One region of the Pseudomonas sp. XK-1 genome, then DNA from elsewhere that is predicted to be linked to it. Evidence: predicted binding sites of a transcription regulator. Region 1 holds the regulator's gene; the other holds the start of a gene.

Region 1 (6,851 bases):
CGGTGGCCGGTAGTTGATTCGGGCTGTATGAAAAAGGGGCTGTCGCTTAAGCGCTCAGCCCCTTTTTTATTGCTTCGATCAGCTATTCGCCTTCGTCGAAGTAGTTGTTGATCAGCTCGCTCAGGGCGTTGAGCGCTTCGCCGTCCTGTTCGCCCTCGGTATGCAGGTGCACGGACGTGCCCTTGCCGGCGGCGAGCATCATCACGGCCATGATGCTCTTGCCGTCCACCAGGCTGTCCGGCGCGCGGCCGATCTTGACCTGGCAGGGGAAGCGGCCGGCGACGCCAACGAACTTGGCCGCCGCACGGGCATGCAGGCCAAGCTTGTTGATGATGGTGATTTCGCAGGCGGGCATCGCGGCAATTCCTTAACTGAGGTCGCGGTGGCGAATCTGGACGTTCTTCAGGATGGGTTTGAGGGTTTCGCCGAGGCGATTGGCCAGGTATACCGAGCGGTGATGGCCGCCGGTGCAGCCGATCGCTACCGTGACATAGGCGCGGTTGCTGGCGGCAAAGCGTGGCAGCCACTTGACCAGGTAGGCGAGGATGTCCTGAAACATGTCTTCGACATCGGCCTGGGCCGAGAGGTAGTCGGACACCGGCTGATCCAGGCCGGAGAATTCGCGCAGGTCCGGCTTCCAATAGGGGTTGGGCAGGCAGCGCACGTCAAACACCAGATCGGCATCCACCGGCATGCCGCGCTTGAAGCCGAAGGACTCGATAAGAAAGGCGGTACCCGGCTCAGGCTGGTTGAGCAGGCGCAGTTTGAGGCTGTCGCGCAACTGGTAGAGATTGAGGTGGGTGGTGTCGATCTTCAGGTCGGCCAGGTCGATGATCGGGCCCAGCAGCAGGCTTTCGTCGGCGATGGCTTCGGCCAGCGAGCGGCTTTCGTTGGTCAGCGGATGGCGCCGGCGGGTTTCGGAGAAACGCTTGAGCAGGGTCTCTTCATCGGCGTCGAGGTAGATCACATCGCACTTGATATGCCGCGCGCGTACCTCTTCGAGCAGCTCGGGGAAGCGCTTGAGGTGGCTGGGCAGGTTGCGCGCATCGATCGACACGGCCACCTGCGGGTGGAGCAGCTCGGTATGCAGCAGGGCGCGCTCGGCCAGCTCTGGGAGTAGGCCGGCGGGCAGGTTGTCGATGCAATAGAAGCCGTTGTCCTCAAGTACATCGAGGGCGGTGCTTTTGCCGGAGCCGGAGCGACCGCTGACGATGATCAGGCGCATGCTCAGTCTCGATTGAGTTGGCTTTGCACGTCGACCACCACCTGGTACAGGGCCTCATTGCTCTGAGCCTGGCGCAGGCGGTCACGCACGTCGCTGCGGTCGAGCATGCTGGCGATCTGCCGGAGCAGTTCCAGGTGGGCGTCGGTCGCGGCTTCGGGAACCAGCAGAACAAACAGCAGATCGACCGGGGCACCGTCGATGGCATCGAAGTCCACCGCGGCATTGAGTCTCAGCAAGGCGCTGATCGGTGCGTTGCAACCGGGCAGGCGACAGTGCGGAATGGCGATGCCATTGCCGAAACCGGTCGAGCCGAGTTTTTCGCGGGCGATCAGGCTTTCGAAGATGTCTTGGCCGTCCAGGTCAGGCAGCTCGCGCGCCACCAGGTTGGCAATCTGTTCGAGAACACGTTTTTTGCTGCCGCCCGGCACGTTCACCAGGGAACGGCCGGGGGTCAGGATAGTTTCAAGTCGGATCATAGGAGATAGACGAGGTCAGCGGGCCAGTGCGCCCTGTTGACGGTCGAGCTGTTTTTCCTTGTGCTTGATGAGTTGGCGATCGAGTTTGTCGGTGAGTAAATCGATTGCTGCATACATGTCTTCGTGTACCGCATTGGCGACAACCTCGCCGCCGGCAATGTGCAGGGTCGCTTCGATTTTCTGCTTGAGCTTCTCGACCTCCATGATGACTTGCACATTGGTGATTTTGTCGAAGTGGCGCTCCAATCGACCGAGTTTTTCCTCGATGTAGGCGCGCATGGCGTCGGTCACATCCAGCTGGTGTCCACTGATGTTGACTTGCATACCGCATTCTCCTTGTTGCCGTGTGTAAGAGGCAGGCAATAGGCCTGCCGCCGGAACACTGTGGCGTGGAAGACCCTGGCAGAACGAGTCTGGCACTGTCGCCGCCCGCGCATTGGCAGCGAAGTTGCTTGCGCGAAAAGGCGAGGCCGGGTGTTGTTGCGTGCAGTGTGAACCGTCTTCCTTCTTGTACCGCCTAGATCAATCGCTTGCGCTCGCTGGATGGCGCTATCCCGAGGGATTCACGGTACTTTGCGACTGTACGGCGGGCTACTTGAATGCCCTGTGCTTCCAGTAAACCAGCGATCTTGCTGTCACTCAACGGCTTTTTTGCATTTTCCGCGGCGACCAGTTTTTTGATGATGGCGCGGATCGCGGTGGACGAGCATTCGCCGCCCTCGGAGGTGCTGACGTGGCTGGAGAAGAAGTATTTCAGTTCGTAAATGCCACGCGGGGTGTGCATGAATTTCTGCGTGGTGACCCGCGAGATGGTTGACTCGTGCATGCCCACCGCCTCGGCGATATCGTGCAATACGAGAGGTTTCATCGCCTCGTCACCGTAGTCGAGGAAGCCGCGCTGGTGTTCGACGATCTGCGTGGCGACCTTCATTAGGGTTTCGTTGCGGCTTTGCAGGCTCTTGATAAACCAGCGCGCTTCCTGCAGCTGGTTGCGCATAAAGGTGTTGTCGGCGCTGGAGTCGGCGCGCTTCACAAAACCGGCGTACTGCGCGTTGACCCGCAGGCGCGGCATGGCTTCCTGGTTCAGCTCCACCAGCCAGCGCTCGTTGTGCTTGCGTACGATCACGTCGGGCACCACGTATTCCGGCTCGCTCGATTCGATCTGCGAGCCGGGGCGCGGGTTGAGGCTCTGGATCAGCTCGATAACCTGGCGCAGCTCGTCTTCCTTGAGCTTCATGCGGCGCATCAGCTGGCTGTAGTCGCGGCTGCCGAGCAGGTCGAGGTAGTCGTTGGCCAGGCGCTGGGCCTCGCTCAGCCAGGGGGTTTTGGCGGGCAGCTGGCGCAGTTGCAGGAGCAGGCATTCGCCGAGGTTGCGCGCGGCAATGCCAGCGGGCTCGAACTGCTGGATGCGGTGCAGCACGGCCTCGACTTCGTCCAGTTCGATATCCAGTTCCGGGTCGAAGGCTTCAACCACTTCTTCCAGGGTTTCTTCCAGATAGCCCTGCTCGTTGATGCAGTCGATCAGGGTGACCGCGATCAGGCGATCCTTATCGGACATGGGCGAAAGGTTGAGTTGCCAGAGCATATGGCTCTGCAGGCTCTCGCCGCTGGACGTGCGGGTGGTGAAGTCCCACTCGTCATCGTCGTTGCTGCTGCTCGGCAGGCTGCTGGCGCTGGTCTGGTAGATGTCTTCCCAGGCGGTGTCGACCGGCAGTTCATTGGGAATGCGCTCGCCCCAGTCGCCTTCTTCCAGGTTGTCCACGGTCTGCGTGGTTTCCTGGTAGTTGGGCTCCTGGAAGCTGGACTCTTGCTGTTCGCTGGAAGTGGCGCTTTCTGCGCCATCGGCCATGGGGTCCGAGTTGTCGAAATCTTCGCCGTCTTCCTGGCGTTCGAGCATCGGATTGGATTCCAGTGCCTCCTGGATCTCTTGTTGCAGATCCAGGGTCGACAGTTGGAGTAGGCGAATGGCCTGTTGCAGCTGCGGTGTCATCGTCAGCTGCTGGCCCATCTTCAGGACTAGCGATGGTTTCATTGCAGACCTTATTTACCGGCGTCTGTGCGCAATCCACTACAGGGCGCGGAAGCGCCACAAGGAAGCAAATTATATGCCTGACTCTAAGGGGTTTGCCTAGGGGTGGTGCTTGTTTGCGTGAGAAAAGCCCCTGTTACAGGCGGAACTCATGCCCCAGGTACACCTCTTTGACCGTCTGGTTGGCCAGGATGGCGGCGGAGTCGCCTTCGGCGATCAGTTGGCCGTCACTGACAATGTAGGCGGTTTCGCAGATGTCCAGGGTCTCGCGCACGTTGTGATCGGTGATCAGCACGCCAATGCCCTTGGCCTTGAGGTGGTAGATGATCTGTTTGATATCGCCGACCGAGATCGGGTCAACCCCGGCAAAGGGTTCGTCGAGCAGGATGAACTTGGGCGAGGTCGCCAGGGCGCGGGCAATTTCTACGCGCCGGCGTTCGCCGCCGGACAGGCTCATGCCGAGGTTGTCACGAATATGGCTGATATGGAATTCCTGCAGCAGGCTTTCCAGCTCCTTGCGCCGCTCGCTGCGGTCCAGGTCCTTGCGGGTTTCCAGAATGGCCATGATGTTGTCGGCCACGCTGAGCTTGCGGAAGATCGAGGCTTCCTGCGGCAGGTAGCCGATGCCGGCACGGGCGCGGCCGTGCATCGGTTGGTGGCTGACATCGAGGTCGTCGATCAGGATGCGACCCTGGTCGGCCTGGACCAGGCCAACGATCATGTAGAAGCAGGTGGTCTTGCCCGCGCCATTGGGGCCAAGCAGGCCGACGATCTGCCCGCTGTCGATGCTCAGGCTGACGTCGCGCACGACTTGGCGGCCTTTGTAGCTCTTGGCCAGGTGCTGGGCTTTCAATGTGGCCATGGTTACTGCGCCTGCTGGTCGGCTGGTTTGTTCTTGGGCTGGATCACCATGTCGATGCGCGGTCGCGGCACGCTGACATTGCTGCCTGTAGCACGGCCGGCGTTGACGATCTGGCGCTGGGTGTCATAGACGATCTTCTCGCCTTCGAAGGTGTTGCCTTCCTGGATCACCTTGGCCTGGTCGATCAGCACGATGCGCTCGTTGGCGGCGAAGTACTGGATGGTCAGGCCGTAGGCCTTGACGATCTGCTTGTCGGTGGCCGGCAGCTGCTCGTAATAAGCCGGCTTGCCGACGGCGGTAAACACGTCGATATCGCCCGCCGGGGTCTGGGTGATGGTCACGGTGTCGCCCGTGATCTTCAGCGTGCCCTGGGTGATAACCACGGTGCCGCGGTACACGGCCACACCTTGCTTGTCGTCAAGTTCGGCGCTGTCGGCCTGAATCCGGATCGGTTGTTCGCGATCCGATGGCAGGGCCCAGGCGCTGATGCTTCCGAGCGCGGCGCTGAGACCGAAAAGAAGGGGGAGGGTTTTAACGAGCCTCATGCTGACCTCTTACATTGGACAGCAGGAGCATCCTGCCGTCATTCAAGTACGCTTTCATTCCTTGTGCCGTGGTCACCCCATTGGCGGCGTCGATTCTAACGGCTTGCTCGGTCTGCGCATATTCCTTCTCGGGGAATACGGTCAGGCGGCTGGTGGTGAGAATGGTCGGGCGGCCCTTGGCGTCGGTGCGGGCGATGCGCACCTTGTCGATCAGCTCGACTTCCTTGCCGGCGGGGGCGACTTCGCCGCGCTCGCTGCTGATGTTCCATGGTAGCTCTTCGCCGCGGTACAGCTGCATGTTCGGGTTGTCGAGCAGGGTGATGTCGGTACTCTGGATATGCTCGGTCTTATCCGCGGTGACCTCGTAATGCAGCGAGCCGTCGGGCATGTACTGCACGGTGGTGATATTGGTCGCGTAGAAATCGATGGTGTTCTGCGCGGTGCCCGGTTTGTCCCCGTCGGAGAAGCTTGCGGGGTTGATATTCCAGTAGCCGAGCGCCGCCAGCAGCGCGGCGGCGCAGGCGAGCAGGGCAATGTTGAGCAGTTTACGCGACATGGTGGGCTCTATAGGTAGGCGGCTTGGGCGGCTTCGAGGCTGCCCTGGGCGCGCATGATCAGTTCGCAGAACTCGCGGGCGGCACCTTCGCCGCCCCGGGCCTGGGTTACGCCATGGGCATGCTGGCGGACGAAGGCGTCGGCGCTGGCCACCGCCATGCCCAGGCCGACCCGGCGGATCACCGGCAGGTCTGGCAGGTCGTCGCCCAGGTAGGCCACCTGTTCATAGCTCAGGCCGAGTTCGCCGAGCAGCTCGTCGAGTACCACCAGCTTGTCTTCGCGGCCCTGGTACAGATGCTGGATGCCCAGATTCTGCGCGCGGCGCTCGACCACCGGGGTCTTGCGCCCGCTGATGATGGCGGTGCGCACGCCGGAGTTGATCAGCATCTTGATGCCGTGGCCGTCGAGGGTGTTGAAGGTCTTGAATTCGCTGCCGTCGACCAGGAAATACAGTTTGCCGTCGGTGAGCACACCGTCGACATCGAAAATTGCCAGTTTCACGCCCTGGGCGCGTTGCTGCAGGTCAGGGTTGATCGTTTCGGCGGTCATCACATTACTCCGGCGCGCAGCAGGTCGTGCATATTCAGTGCACCGACGGGCTGGTCGTTGCTGTCGACCACCACCAGGCCGCTGATCTTGTGGTCTTCCATGATTTTCAAGGCCTCGGCGGCGAGCATCTCGGCGCGGGCGGTCTTGCCGTGGGCGGTCATTACCTCGTCGATCAGGGCCTGGCGGACGTCGATGCCGCGATCCAGGGTGCGGCGCAGGTCGCCGTCGGTGAAGACCCCGGCCAGGCGGCCGTCGCTTTCCACCACCACGGTCATGCCCAGGCCCTTCTGGGTCATTTCCAGCAGGGCGTCGCGCAGCGAGGTGCCGCGTTGCACGCGGGGCAGGGCGTTGCCGGCGTGCATCACGTTTTCCACTTTCAGCAGCAGACGGCGACCCAGGGCACCGCCGGGGTGGGAAAAGGCAAAGTCTTCGGCGGTAAAGCCGCGGGCTTCCAGCAGGGCGATGGCCAGGGCGTCGCCCAAGACCAGCGAAACTGTGGTGGAAGACGTCGGGGCCAGGTTCAGCGGGCAGGCTTCCTGGGATACGCGGGCGTCCAGGTTGACTTCGGCGGCCTTGGCCAGGGGGGAGTTGGGGTTGCCGGTCATGCTGA
Region 2 (6,851 bases), on a different contig from region 1:
GCGGCAGCCAGGCCAGCGGCGACACCGGCTTGAACACCTGGATCAGCGGGTTGATGGCGGTGTAGATGCTCTTGCTCAGGCCGCAGACGATACCCAGGGGAATGGCGATCAGCGAGGCGATGGCAAAGCCAGCCATCACGGTGTAGAGGCTGGTGAAGATCTGCTGAATAAAGGTCGGCTTGCCGGTATAGGGACGCACCTTGATCTCTGCGTCGGGGTTTTTCGCCAGCAGGGCGGCGTTGCGCGTGTCCTGGCGTTCGTAGAAGACCCGGGCCTTTTCACGCTCCTTGAGGTGCGCACCGACCAGGCCGGAAAACTGTTCGGAGACCTGTACCGGGCCGGGGAACTGGCCGAGGCTGGTCTGGATATTGTTGGCCAGCAGCTGCCAGCACAGCAGAAAACCGATGATGCCCAGCATGGGCAGGATCAATGCCGGGGCCCAGCGCTTGAGGAGCGCATTGCTGCGCGCCGACTTGAGTGTTGCGGTTATCGGGGTGGCGACGCTCGGGTTGCTCATCGTCCTGTCCTCTTTGTTAGGAGGGGGCCGGCGTACCGGCCCCGGGAGTGCCTGATTAGAGCTGCGTGTCGCCTTTCAAGCCGATCTCGAACTGCTCGAGGTAGGCATTGGGCTTGCGACCGTCGTAAGGCACACCGTCGATGGTGTCGGTCAGCGGTGCGCGGAAGCCGTCGTCATCGGCTGGCGGGAAATCGCTGGCTGCGAACTTGCCTTCTGCGATCAATTCGGCGGCCGCTTCGCGGTAGATAGCCGGCAGGTAGACCTTCTTGGCCGTCTCCAGGTACCAGCTGTCCGGCTTGGCTTCGCTGATCTGGCCCCAGCGGCGCATCTGCGTCAGGTACCACACGGCATCGGAGTAGTAGGGGTAGGTGGCGTGGTAGCGGAAGAACACGTTGAAGTCCGGTACCTCGCGCTTGTCACCCTTCTCGAACTCGAAGGTGCCGGTCATCGAGTTGGCGATCACCTTGGCATCGGCCCCCACGTACTCGGGTCGGGAAAGGATCTCCACCGCTTCCTGGCGGTTGGCGTTGTTGTCCGCGTCCAGCCACTGGCCGGCGCGGATCAGCGCCTTGACCACGCGCTTGTGGGTTTCCGGGTTGGCTTCGGCCCAGCTTTTGGACACGCCGAAGACCTTCTCCGACATGTTCTTGCGGATCGCGTAGTCGGCCACTACCGGCACGCCGATGCCCTTGAACACGGCAGCCTGGTTCCACGGTTCGCCGACGCTGTAGCCGTGGATGGTGCCGGCTTCCAGGGTGGCGGGCATCTGCGGCGGCGGGGTGACCGAGAGCAGGGCCTTGGCGTCGATCTGACCGCTGGTGTCGCCCTTGTGCGGGGCGTAATAACCCGGGTGGATGCCGCCGGCGGCGAGCCAATAGCGCAGTTCGTAGTTATGGGTGGACACCGGAAACACCATGCCCAGGTTGAAGGACTTGCCGCCAGCGTTGAACTTCTCGATCACCGGCTTCAGGGCGTCGGCCTTGATTGGGTGCACCGGCTTGCCGCCTTCCATCGGCACATGCTTCTTCATGTCCTCCCAGACCGCATTGGAGACGGTGATGGCATTGCCGTTGAGGTCCATGGTGAAGGCGGTGACCACGTCGGCCTTGGTGCCGAAACCGATGGTGGCACCGATCGGTTGGCCGGAGAGCATATGCGCGCCGTCCAGTTCGCCATCGATTACCCGATCCAGCAGCACTTTCCAGTTGGCCTGGGCCTCCAGGGTGACATACAGCCCTTCATCCTCGAAGAAGCCTTTCTCATAGGCGATGGCCAGCGGAGCCATATCGGTCAGCTTGATAAAGCCGAACTTCAGTTCGTCCTTTTCCGCCTCGGCGGCGAGGGCGATCTGCACGCTCAGGGGCGACAGCAGCATGACGGCGGCACAGCCGAGTCCGGCCAGGGTTTTCTTCAGTAGCGAACGGCGAGCGGTGGAGTTACGCATAGTGGTTCCTCAGGTCCCAGAAACGAAAAAAGACGTCGCGGACAGCCCTGCCAATGCTTGGCCGAGTGTCGTTGACGTCTTTGTCAATTTCGTCCCGATCACCGCCTTTGGCGATCTGAAGACGTGTGTAGGTGTCTTGAGGAGGTATAAGCAAAGGGCTTGCCAGGTTTACAGATGGAATGGCAATGACGCCCTTGGAAATGGGTTTTGCGACGTGAGAGGCAATCTAGAATAGATTTATATAGCGATATAAATCATATAGTTAGTATTTATATGTGATGTTGAATCGAGATTTTGAAGCCGGCGTGCAAATGCCCTTGCCACTGGCCCATGGGCCTCCATAACGGGGCGTATGGGCCATTGGCGTGCATATGCGAGCGGTACTGAGCGCTTTTGGTTCGTTTGCAGGCCTTTAGGTGTTAGCGCCTCAGGCCCTGTACTCCTGGCGCTGGGGAGCGGATCGTGGCTGCGCCTCCTCGACGAACTCCTTGAGCCAGCGCAGCACCTGCACCGCCTCCCAGCGAGCAGGGTCGAACATGGCATAGGCCAGGCCCTGGTAACCGACCACATCGAGCTGCTTGTGGTAGCCGGCACGCTGCAGCAAGGCCTCGATTTCGGCAAAGCAGGTATTGAAGTGCACCCGGGAGAACGGTGTCTTGCCTTCGGTGACGATACCTTCCAGGTGCAATTCGGCGACCGTGGCACGGACCTTTTCCAGCGGCATGCGGTTTACCGTGTGCTTCAACTGCAGTACGTCCAGCATCCTTGTTCTCCTGGTTGATGTCAGGGTTGGGCCGGGCGTGCAGCGTTGCAGGCCTGGCGAAATGAGCGGGACTCAGGGTAATCGAAATGTACTGTACAAATAAACAGTATTCGATAATAGTAAGGCCGTACCCCAGATTCACCGCCTGCTCGTACCCCCTGAAAGCCGCTGCTGGAGTAACTGACAATGCAACAGATGCTGATGACAATTGTGCTGCTGGGCCTGCTGAGTGGTTGCGCCCAGCCGCAGCTGGAACAACCCAGGGCCAATGGCACCTATCTGGTGATCGAGGACGGCCAGGCCTGGGCCGTGCTGGTGTCCGATGGCAAGCGGGTGCAGGAACAGGGCAGGGTGGTGGATACGATCAGACTGCCGAGCCAGGATGCCCGCGTTGCTGCCAGTTATGTGATCGAAACGGCCAACTGCGGCCGGGTGCAGTGGCTGAGCGAGCGCTCGGATGCCGCCGATGGCAGCACCACGCTGATGTCGCTGCACAGCAATAGCAATCGCAGCCAGCTCAGTCAGAGCGGTTGCGTGATTGGCGACGGCCTCAGCCGGGTGTGGACGGTGCTGGATTATTCGAGCTGATCGAACCGCGGCCCTGCCAGCGCGAAACAGGTGCGGGCAGGGCGGGTTTTTTCAGGTGCCAGGGCCGGCAGGCCCTGGCAGGCTGCTAGCTATCGGCTGCCTTGCGCGGCTTGCCTGCGGCCGGGGGCTGGATCAGGCCATCGGCGCGGAACATCGCCTTGATGCCGCGAATGGCCTGGCGGGTACGGTCCTGATTCTCGATCATGGCAAAGCGCACATGGTCGTCGCCGTAGTCGCCGAAGCCGATGCCGGGCGAGACGCAGACCTTGGCCTCCAGCAGCAGCTTTTTGGCGAACTCCAGGGAGCCGAGATGGGCATACTGCTCGGGAATCTTCGCCCAGACGTACATCGATGCCTTGGGGTTTTCCACCATCCAGCCGATCTCGTGCAGGCCCTTGACCAGCACGTTGCGGCGCTGGCGATACTGCTCGGCGATATCGCGCACGCACTGCTGATCGCCTTCCAGGGCGGCGATGGCCGCCACCTGCAGCGGGGTGAAGGTGCCGTAGTCATGGTAGCTCTTGATCCGCGCCAGGGCGTTGACCAGCTCCTTGTTGCCGACCATAAAGCCGATGCGCCAGCCGGCCATGTTGTAGCTCTTGGACAGGGTGAAGAACTCCACGGCAATGTCCTTGGCCCCCGGCACTTGCATGATCGACGGAGCCTTCCAGCCGTCGTAGACGATGTCGGCGTAGGCCAGGTCGTGGATCACCAGCACGTCGTACTGCTTGGCCAGGGCTACCACCCGTTCGAAGAAGTCCAGCTCCACGCACTGCGCGGTGGGGTTGGAGGGGAAGCCGAGGATCATCATCTTCGGCTTGGGAATCGACTCGCGAATTGCCCGCTCCAGCTCGGCGAAGAAGTCCACTCCTGGGATCAGCGGCACCGAACGCACCTGGGCACCGGCGATTACCGCGCCGTAGATATGGATCGGGTAGCTGGGATTGGGCACCAGCACCGTGTCGCCATGGTCCAGGGTGGCCAGCATCAGGTGCGCCAGACCTTCCTTGGAGCCAATGGTGACAATGGCTTCGCTTTCCGGGTCGATCTCGACTTCGTAGCGGTCCTTGTACCAGCGCGAAATGGCGCGGCGCAGGCGCGGGATGCCGCGGGAGGTGGAGTAGCCGTGGGTATCATCGCGCTGGGCGACCTGCACCAGCTTCTCGACTATATGCGGCGGCGTGGGGCCATCCGGGTTGCCCATGCTGAAGTCGATGATGTCTTCGCCACGGCGACGCGCGGCCATCTTCAGCTCGGCGGTGATATTGAAAACGTAAGGGGGGAGTCGATCGATGCGCGCAAAGCGGCGCGAAGCTTGGTCAGCCATGCTTTCCTCGGAAACGTAAGCGCCCGGAACCGTCCGAGCGACGTTGGCCAGTGCGCTGGCCAGGCGGCGACGATAATACGCGGCACCTCGGCCTGTCGAGCGGGCGACGAAAAATCCCTATAGATCCTTTAGCGCCCGCTCAACGACAACAGACCCTAGGGCTTGACCAGGATCGAGAACTTCTTCGAATAGGTGCTGCCGTTGGCGTCGGTCACCCGCACCATAAAGGCATTGGGCCGATTAGTGCCCGCACCAGCAGCCGGTGTGCCGCTGATGGTGCCGTTGCGTTCCAGCAGCAAGCCCTGGGGGGGGAAGCCGCTGACCAGCGACCAGCTGCCAGCACCGGTGCCGCCGCGAAATTTCAGCCGAGTGGCATAGGCCCTTCCGACTTTGGCGTTGGGTAATGCGGCCTTGCTGGTGATCGGCATGTCACTTTTCGGATGGCTGGTGGCCAGGCGGTAAAACTTCACCAAGGCACCATCGGTGCTGCTGGTGCCGTAGGTGTGCAGGTATGCGCCGGCTTTGAAGTAGAAGGTTTCGCTATCCCAGGACGGGTCCATGACCATGGTGGCGGGTGTGCCGTTGTTCGCCGACACCGATGCCACCGCCAGGCTGCCGCTCTGGCGCTCGACGCGGATCTGGTAGGTAAAGGCCTGGCCCAGTCTGATGCCGCTTGCAACCTGATACTGCCAGAACGGCGGGCCCTGAATCGGTGTGCCTTGTAGCTTGGCCATGACCACGCCGGTCTGGGTCTGCGCGTCGTATCGGTAATACACCAGCACCAGGGGTGCCGAGCCATGGCCGTGAACCTGGCCAACAATCACAGTGCCATCCTCACTCGGCACCTGCATCACACGCAGCTGCGCATCGAGTAGCGCGGTGCCGTTGCTGTCCCAGTTGATTTGACTACTGGACGGATCGATCATTTCGCGCAATTCCGAGCGTGGATGTCTGGACCCGCCGCTGGTCGCACCGTTGAGGGGGGCCCACATGGTCATCGCGCCGTCCGTATCGGTATATAGCGATGGTGGGTTGCTGTAGCCGTTGGGCCCGTCCAGGGCTGAAGGCAGAATAGTCAGTGGTTTACCCTTTATGCCGTTGTTGGCATCCACTGGAATGGTGATGTTCCAGTTTTCCAAGGCGAAGTTGCCACCGGGGGGCAGGGCGGGATTCAGTTCGGCAAGAACTTGACCGCTAAACAGGCTGATTAAGGCGGATGGCAGCAATAAGCTGCGGGTAGCTGCTTTTTTAAGCATTACGGGATCGTCCTGATTCGTATAGCTGAGAGGTGGAGCCGCTCTTATCGCGACCTTGCGATGTGGTGTGGGGGTCACCGCTTGTGGATGCCGATGCTAGACGCATCGGTGAGCTACCTGTTCAGTGACAGGCCTGCGCCGGAAAGGTTCGCCGATAGCCGGATAAACCTGTGTTGTGCTCAGAGGCGTCGCTGGCATCAGCCAGGCGACACCGATGCACGGGAAGGTGCGCGCAGTTTTGGCGTGAGGTGGCCTGCCGAGCAGGACAAAGCACTCAGCCGGGCGCTAGACGGCCCGGCGTCTATTCAAGGTTCAATTACCCAGCATGTCGTGCATGGCAATGATCTGCTCGGCCACCTGCACCAGCTTCTGCTGGCGGCTCATGGCCTGGCGGCGCATCAGGGTGTAGGCCTCTTCTTCGTTGCAGCTCTTCATTTTCATCAGCAGGCCTTTGGCCAGTTCGATGCGCTTGCGTTCAGCCAGCTGGGCATCGCGGGCCTGCAACTGGGCGCGCAGGGCCTGGTCACTCTCGAAGCGGGCCATGGCCACGTCGAGGATCGGCTGCAGACGCTGGGCGTGGATGCCCTCGACTATATAGGCGCTGACCCCGCTCTGGATGGCCTGACGCATCACGCCCGGGTCATGTTCGTCGGTGAACATGACGATGGGCCGCGGCTGGTCGCGGCTGACCAGCACCACCTGCTCCATTACATCGCGGCTGGGGGATTCGGTGTCGATCAGGATCACATCGGGGCGTACCGCTTCGACCCGCTCCGGCAGGTCGATGGTCAGGCCAGACTCGTCGATCACCTCGAAGCCGGCCTCGATCAGGGCGCTTTTCAGCCGGCCGACCTTTTTCGGTGTGTCGTTGATCAGCAGGATACGCAGCATCTCAGAGGCTCTCTTCTAGGGCAGCCGCAGCGCTTTCGGCCAGGGCATTGAGGGCAAAACTGCGG

Evidence for each region. The regulator sigma-54, encoded in region 1, starts transcription at its own class of promoters, with help from an activator protein. The targets are predictions, from matches to a motif close to ANTGGCATNNANNTTGCTNT.
Region 2: the regulator sigma-54 is predicted to act here: its motif matches at 2,109-2,128, upstream of WMW70_RS09635 (CmpA/NrtA family ABC transporter substrate-binding protein).

What each region holds. Positions count from the first base shown of each region.
Region 1 is NZ_JBBPES010000001.1:749,792-756,642, forward strand. It holds gene pmbA (metalloprotease PmbA) at 1-17, shown strand, start outside; gene WMW70_RS03295 (HPr family phosphocarrier protein) at 83-355, opposite strand; gene rapZ (RNase adapter RapZ) at 368-1,225, opposite strand; gene ptsN (PTS IIA-like nitrogen regulatory protein PtsN) at 1,228-1,701, opposite strand; gene hpf (ribosome hibernation-promoting factor, HPF/YfiA family) at 1,717-2,025, opposite strand; gene WMW70_RS03315 (RNA polymerase factor sigma-54) at 2,219-3,733, opposite strand; gene lptB (LPS export ABC transporter ATP-binding protein) at 3,867-4,592, opposite strand; gene lptA (lipopolysaccharide transport periplasmic protein LptA) at 4,595-5,137, opposite strand; gene lptC (LPS export ABC transporter periplasmic protein LptC) at 5,124-5,693, opposite strand; gene WMW70_RS03335 (KdsC family phosphatase) at 5,702-6,241, opposite strand; gene WMW70_RS03340 (KpsF/GutQ family sugar-phosphate isomerase) at 6,241-6,851, opposite strand, start outside.
Region 2 is NZ_JBBPES010000003.1:267,924-274,774, reverse strand. It holds gene WMW70_RS09640 (ABC transporter permease) at 1-517, opposite strand, end outside; gene WMW70_RS09635 (CmpA/NrtA family ABC transporter substrate-binding protein) at 573-1,961, opposite strand; gene WMW70_RS09630 (transcriptional regulator) at 2,389-2,724, opposite strand; gene WMW70_RS09625 (hypothetical protein) at 2,911-3,312, shown strand; gene alaC (alanine transaminase) at 3,398-4,639, opposite strand; gene WMW70_RS09615 (polysaccharide lyase family 7 protein) at 4,795-5,973, opposite strand; gene WMW70_RS09610 (ANTAR domain-containing response regulator) at 6,208-6,786, opposite strand; gene WMW70_RS09605 (CmpA/NrtA family ABC transporter substrate-binding protein) at 6,788-6,851, opposite strand, start outside.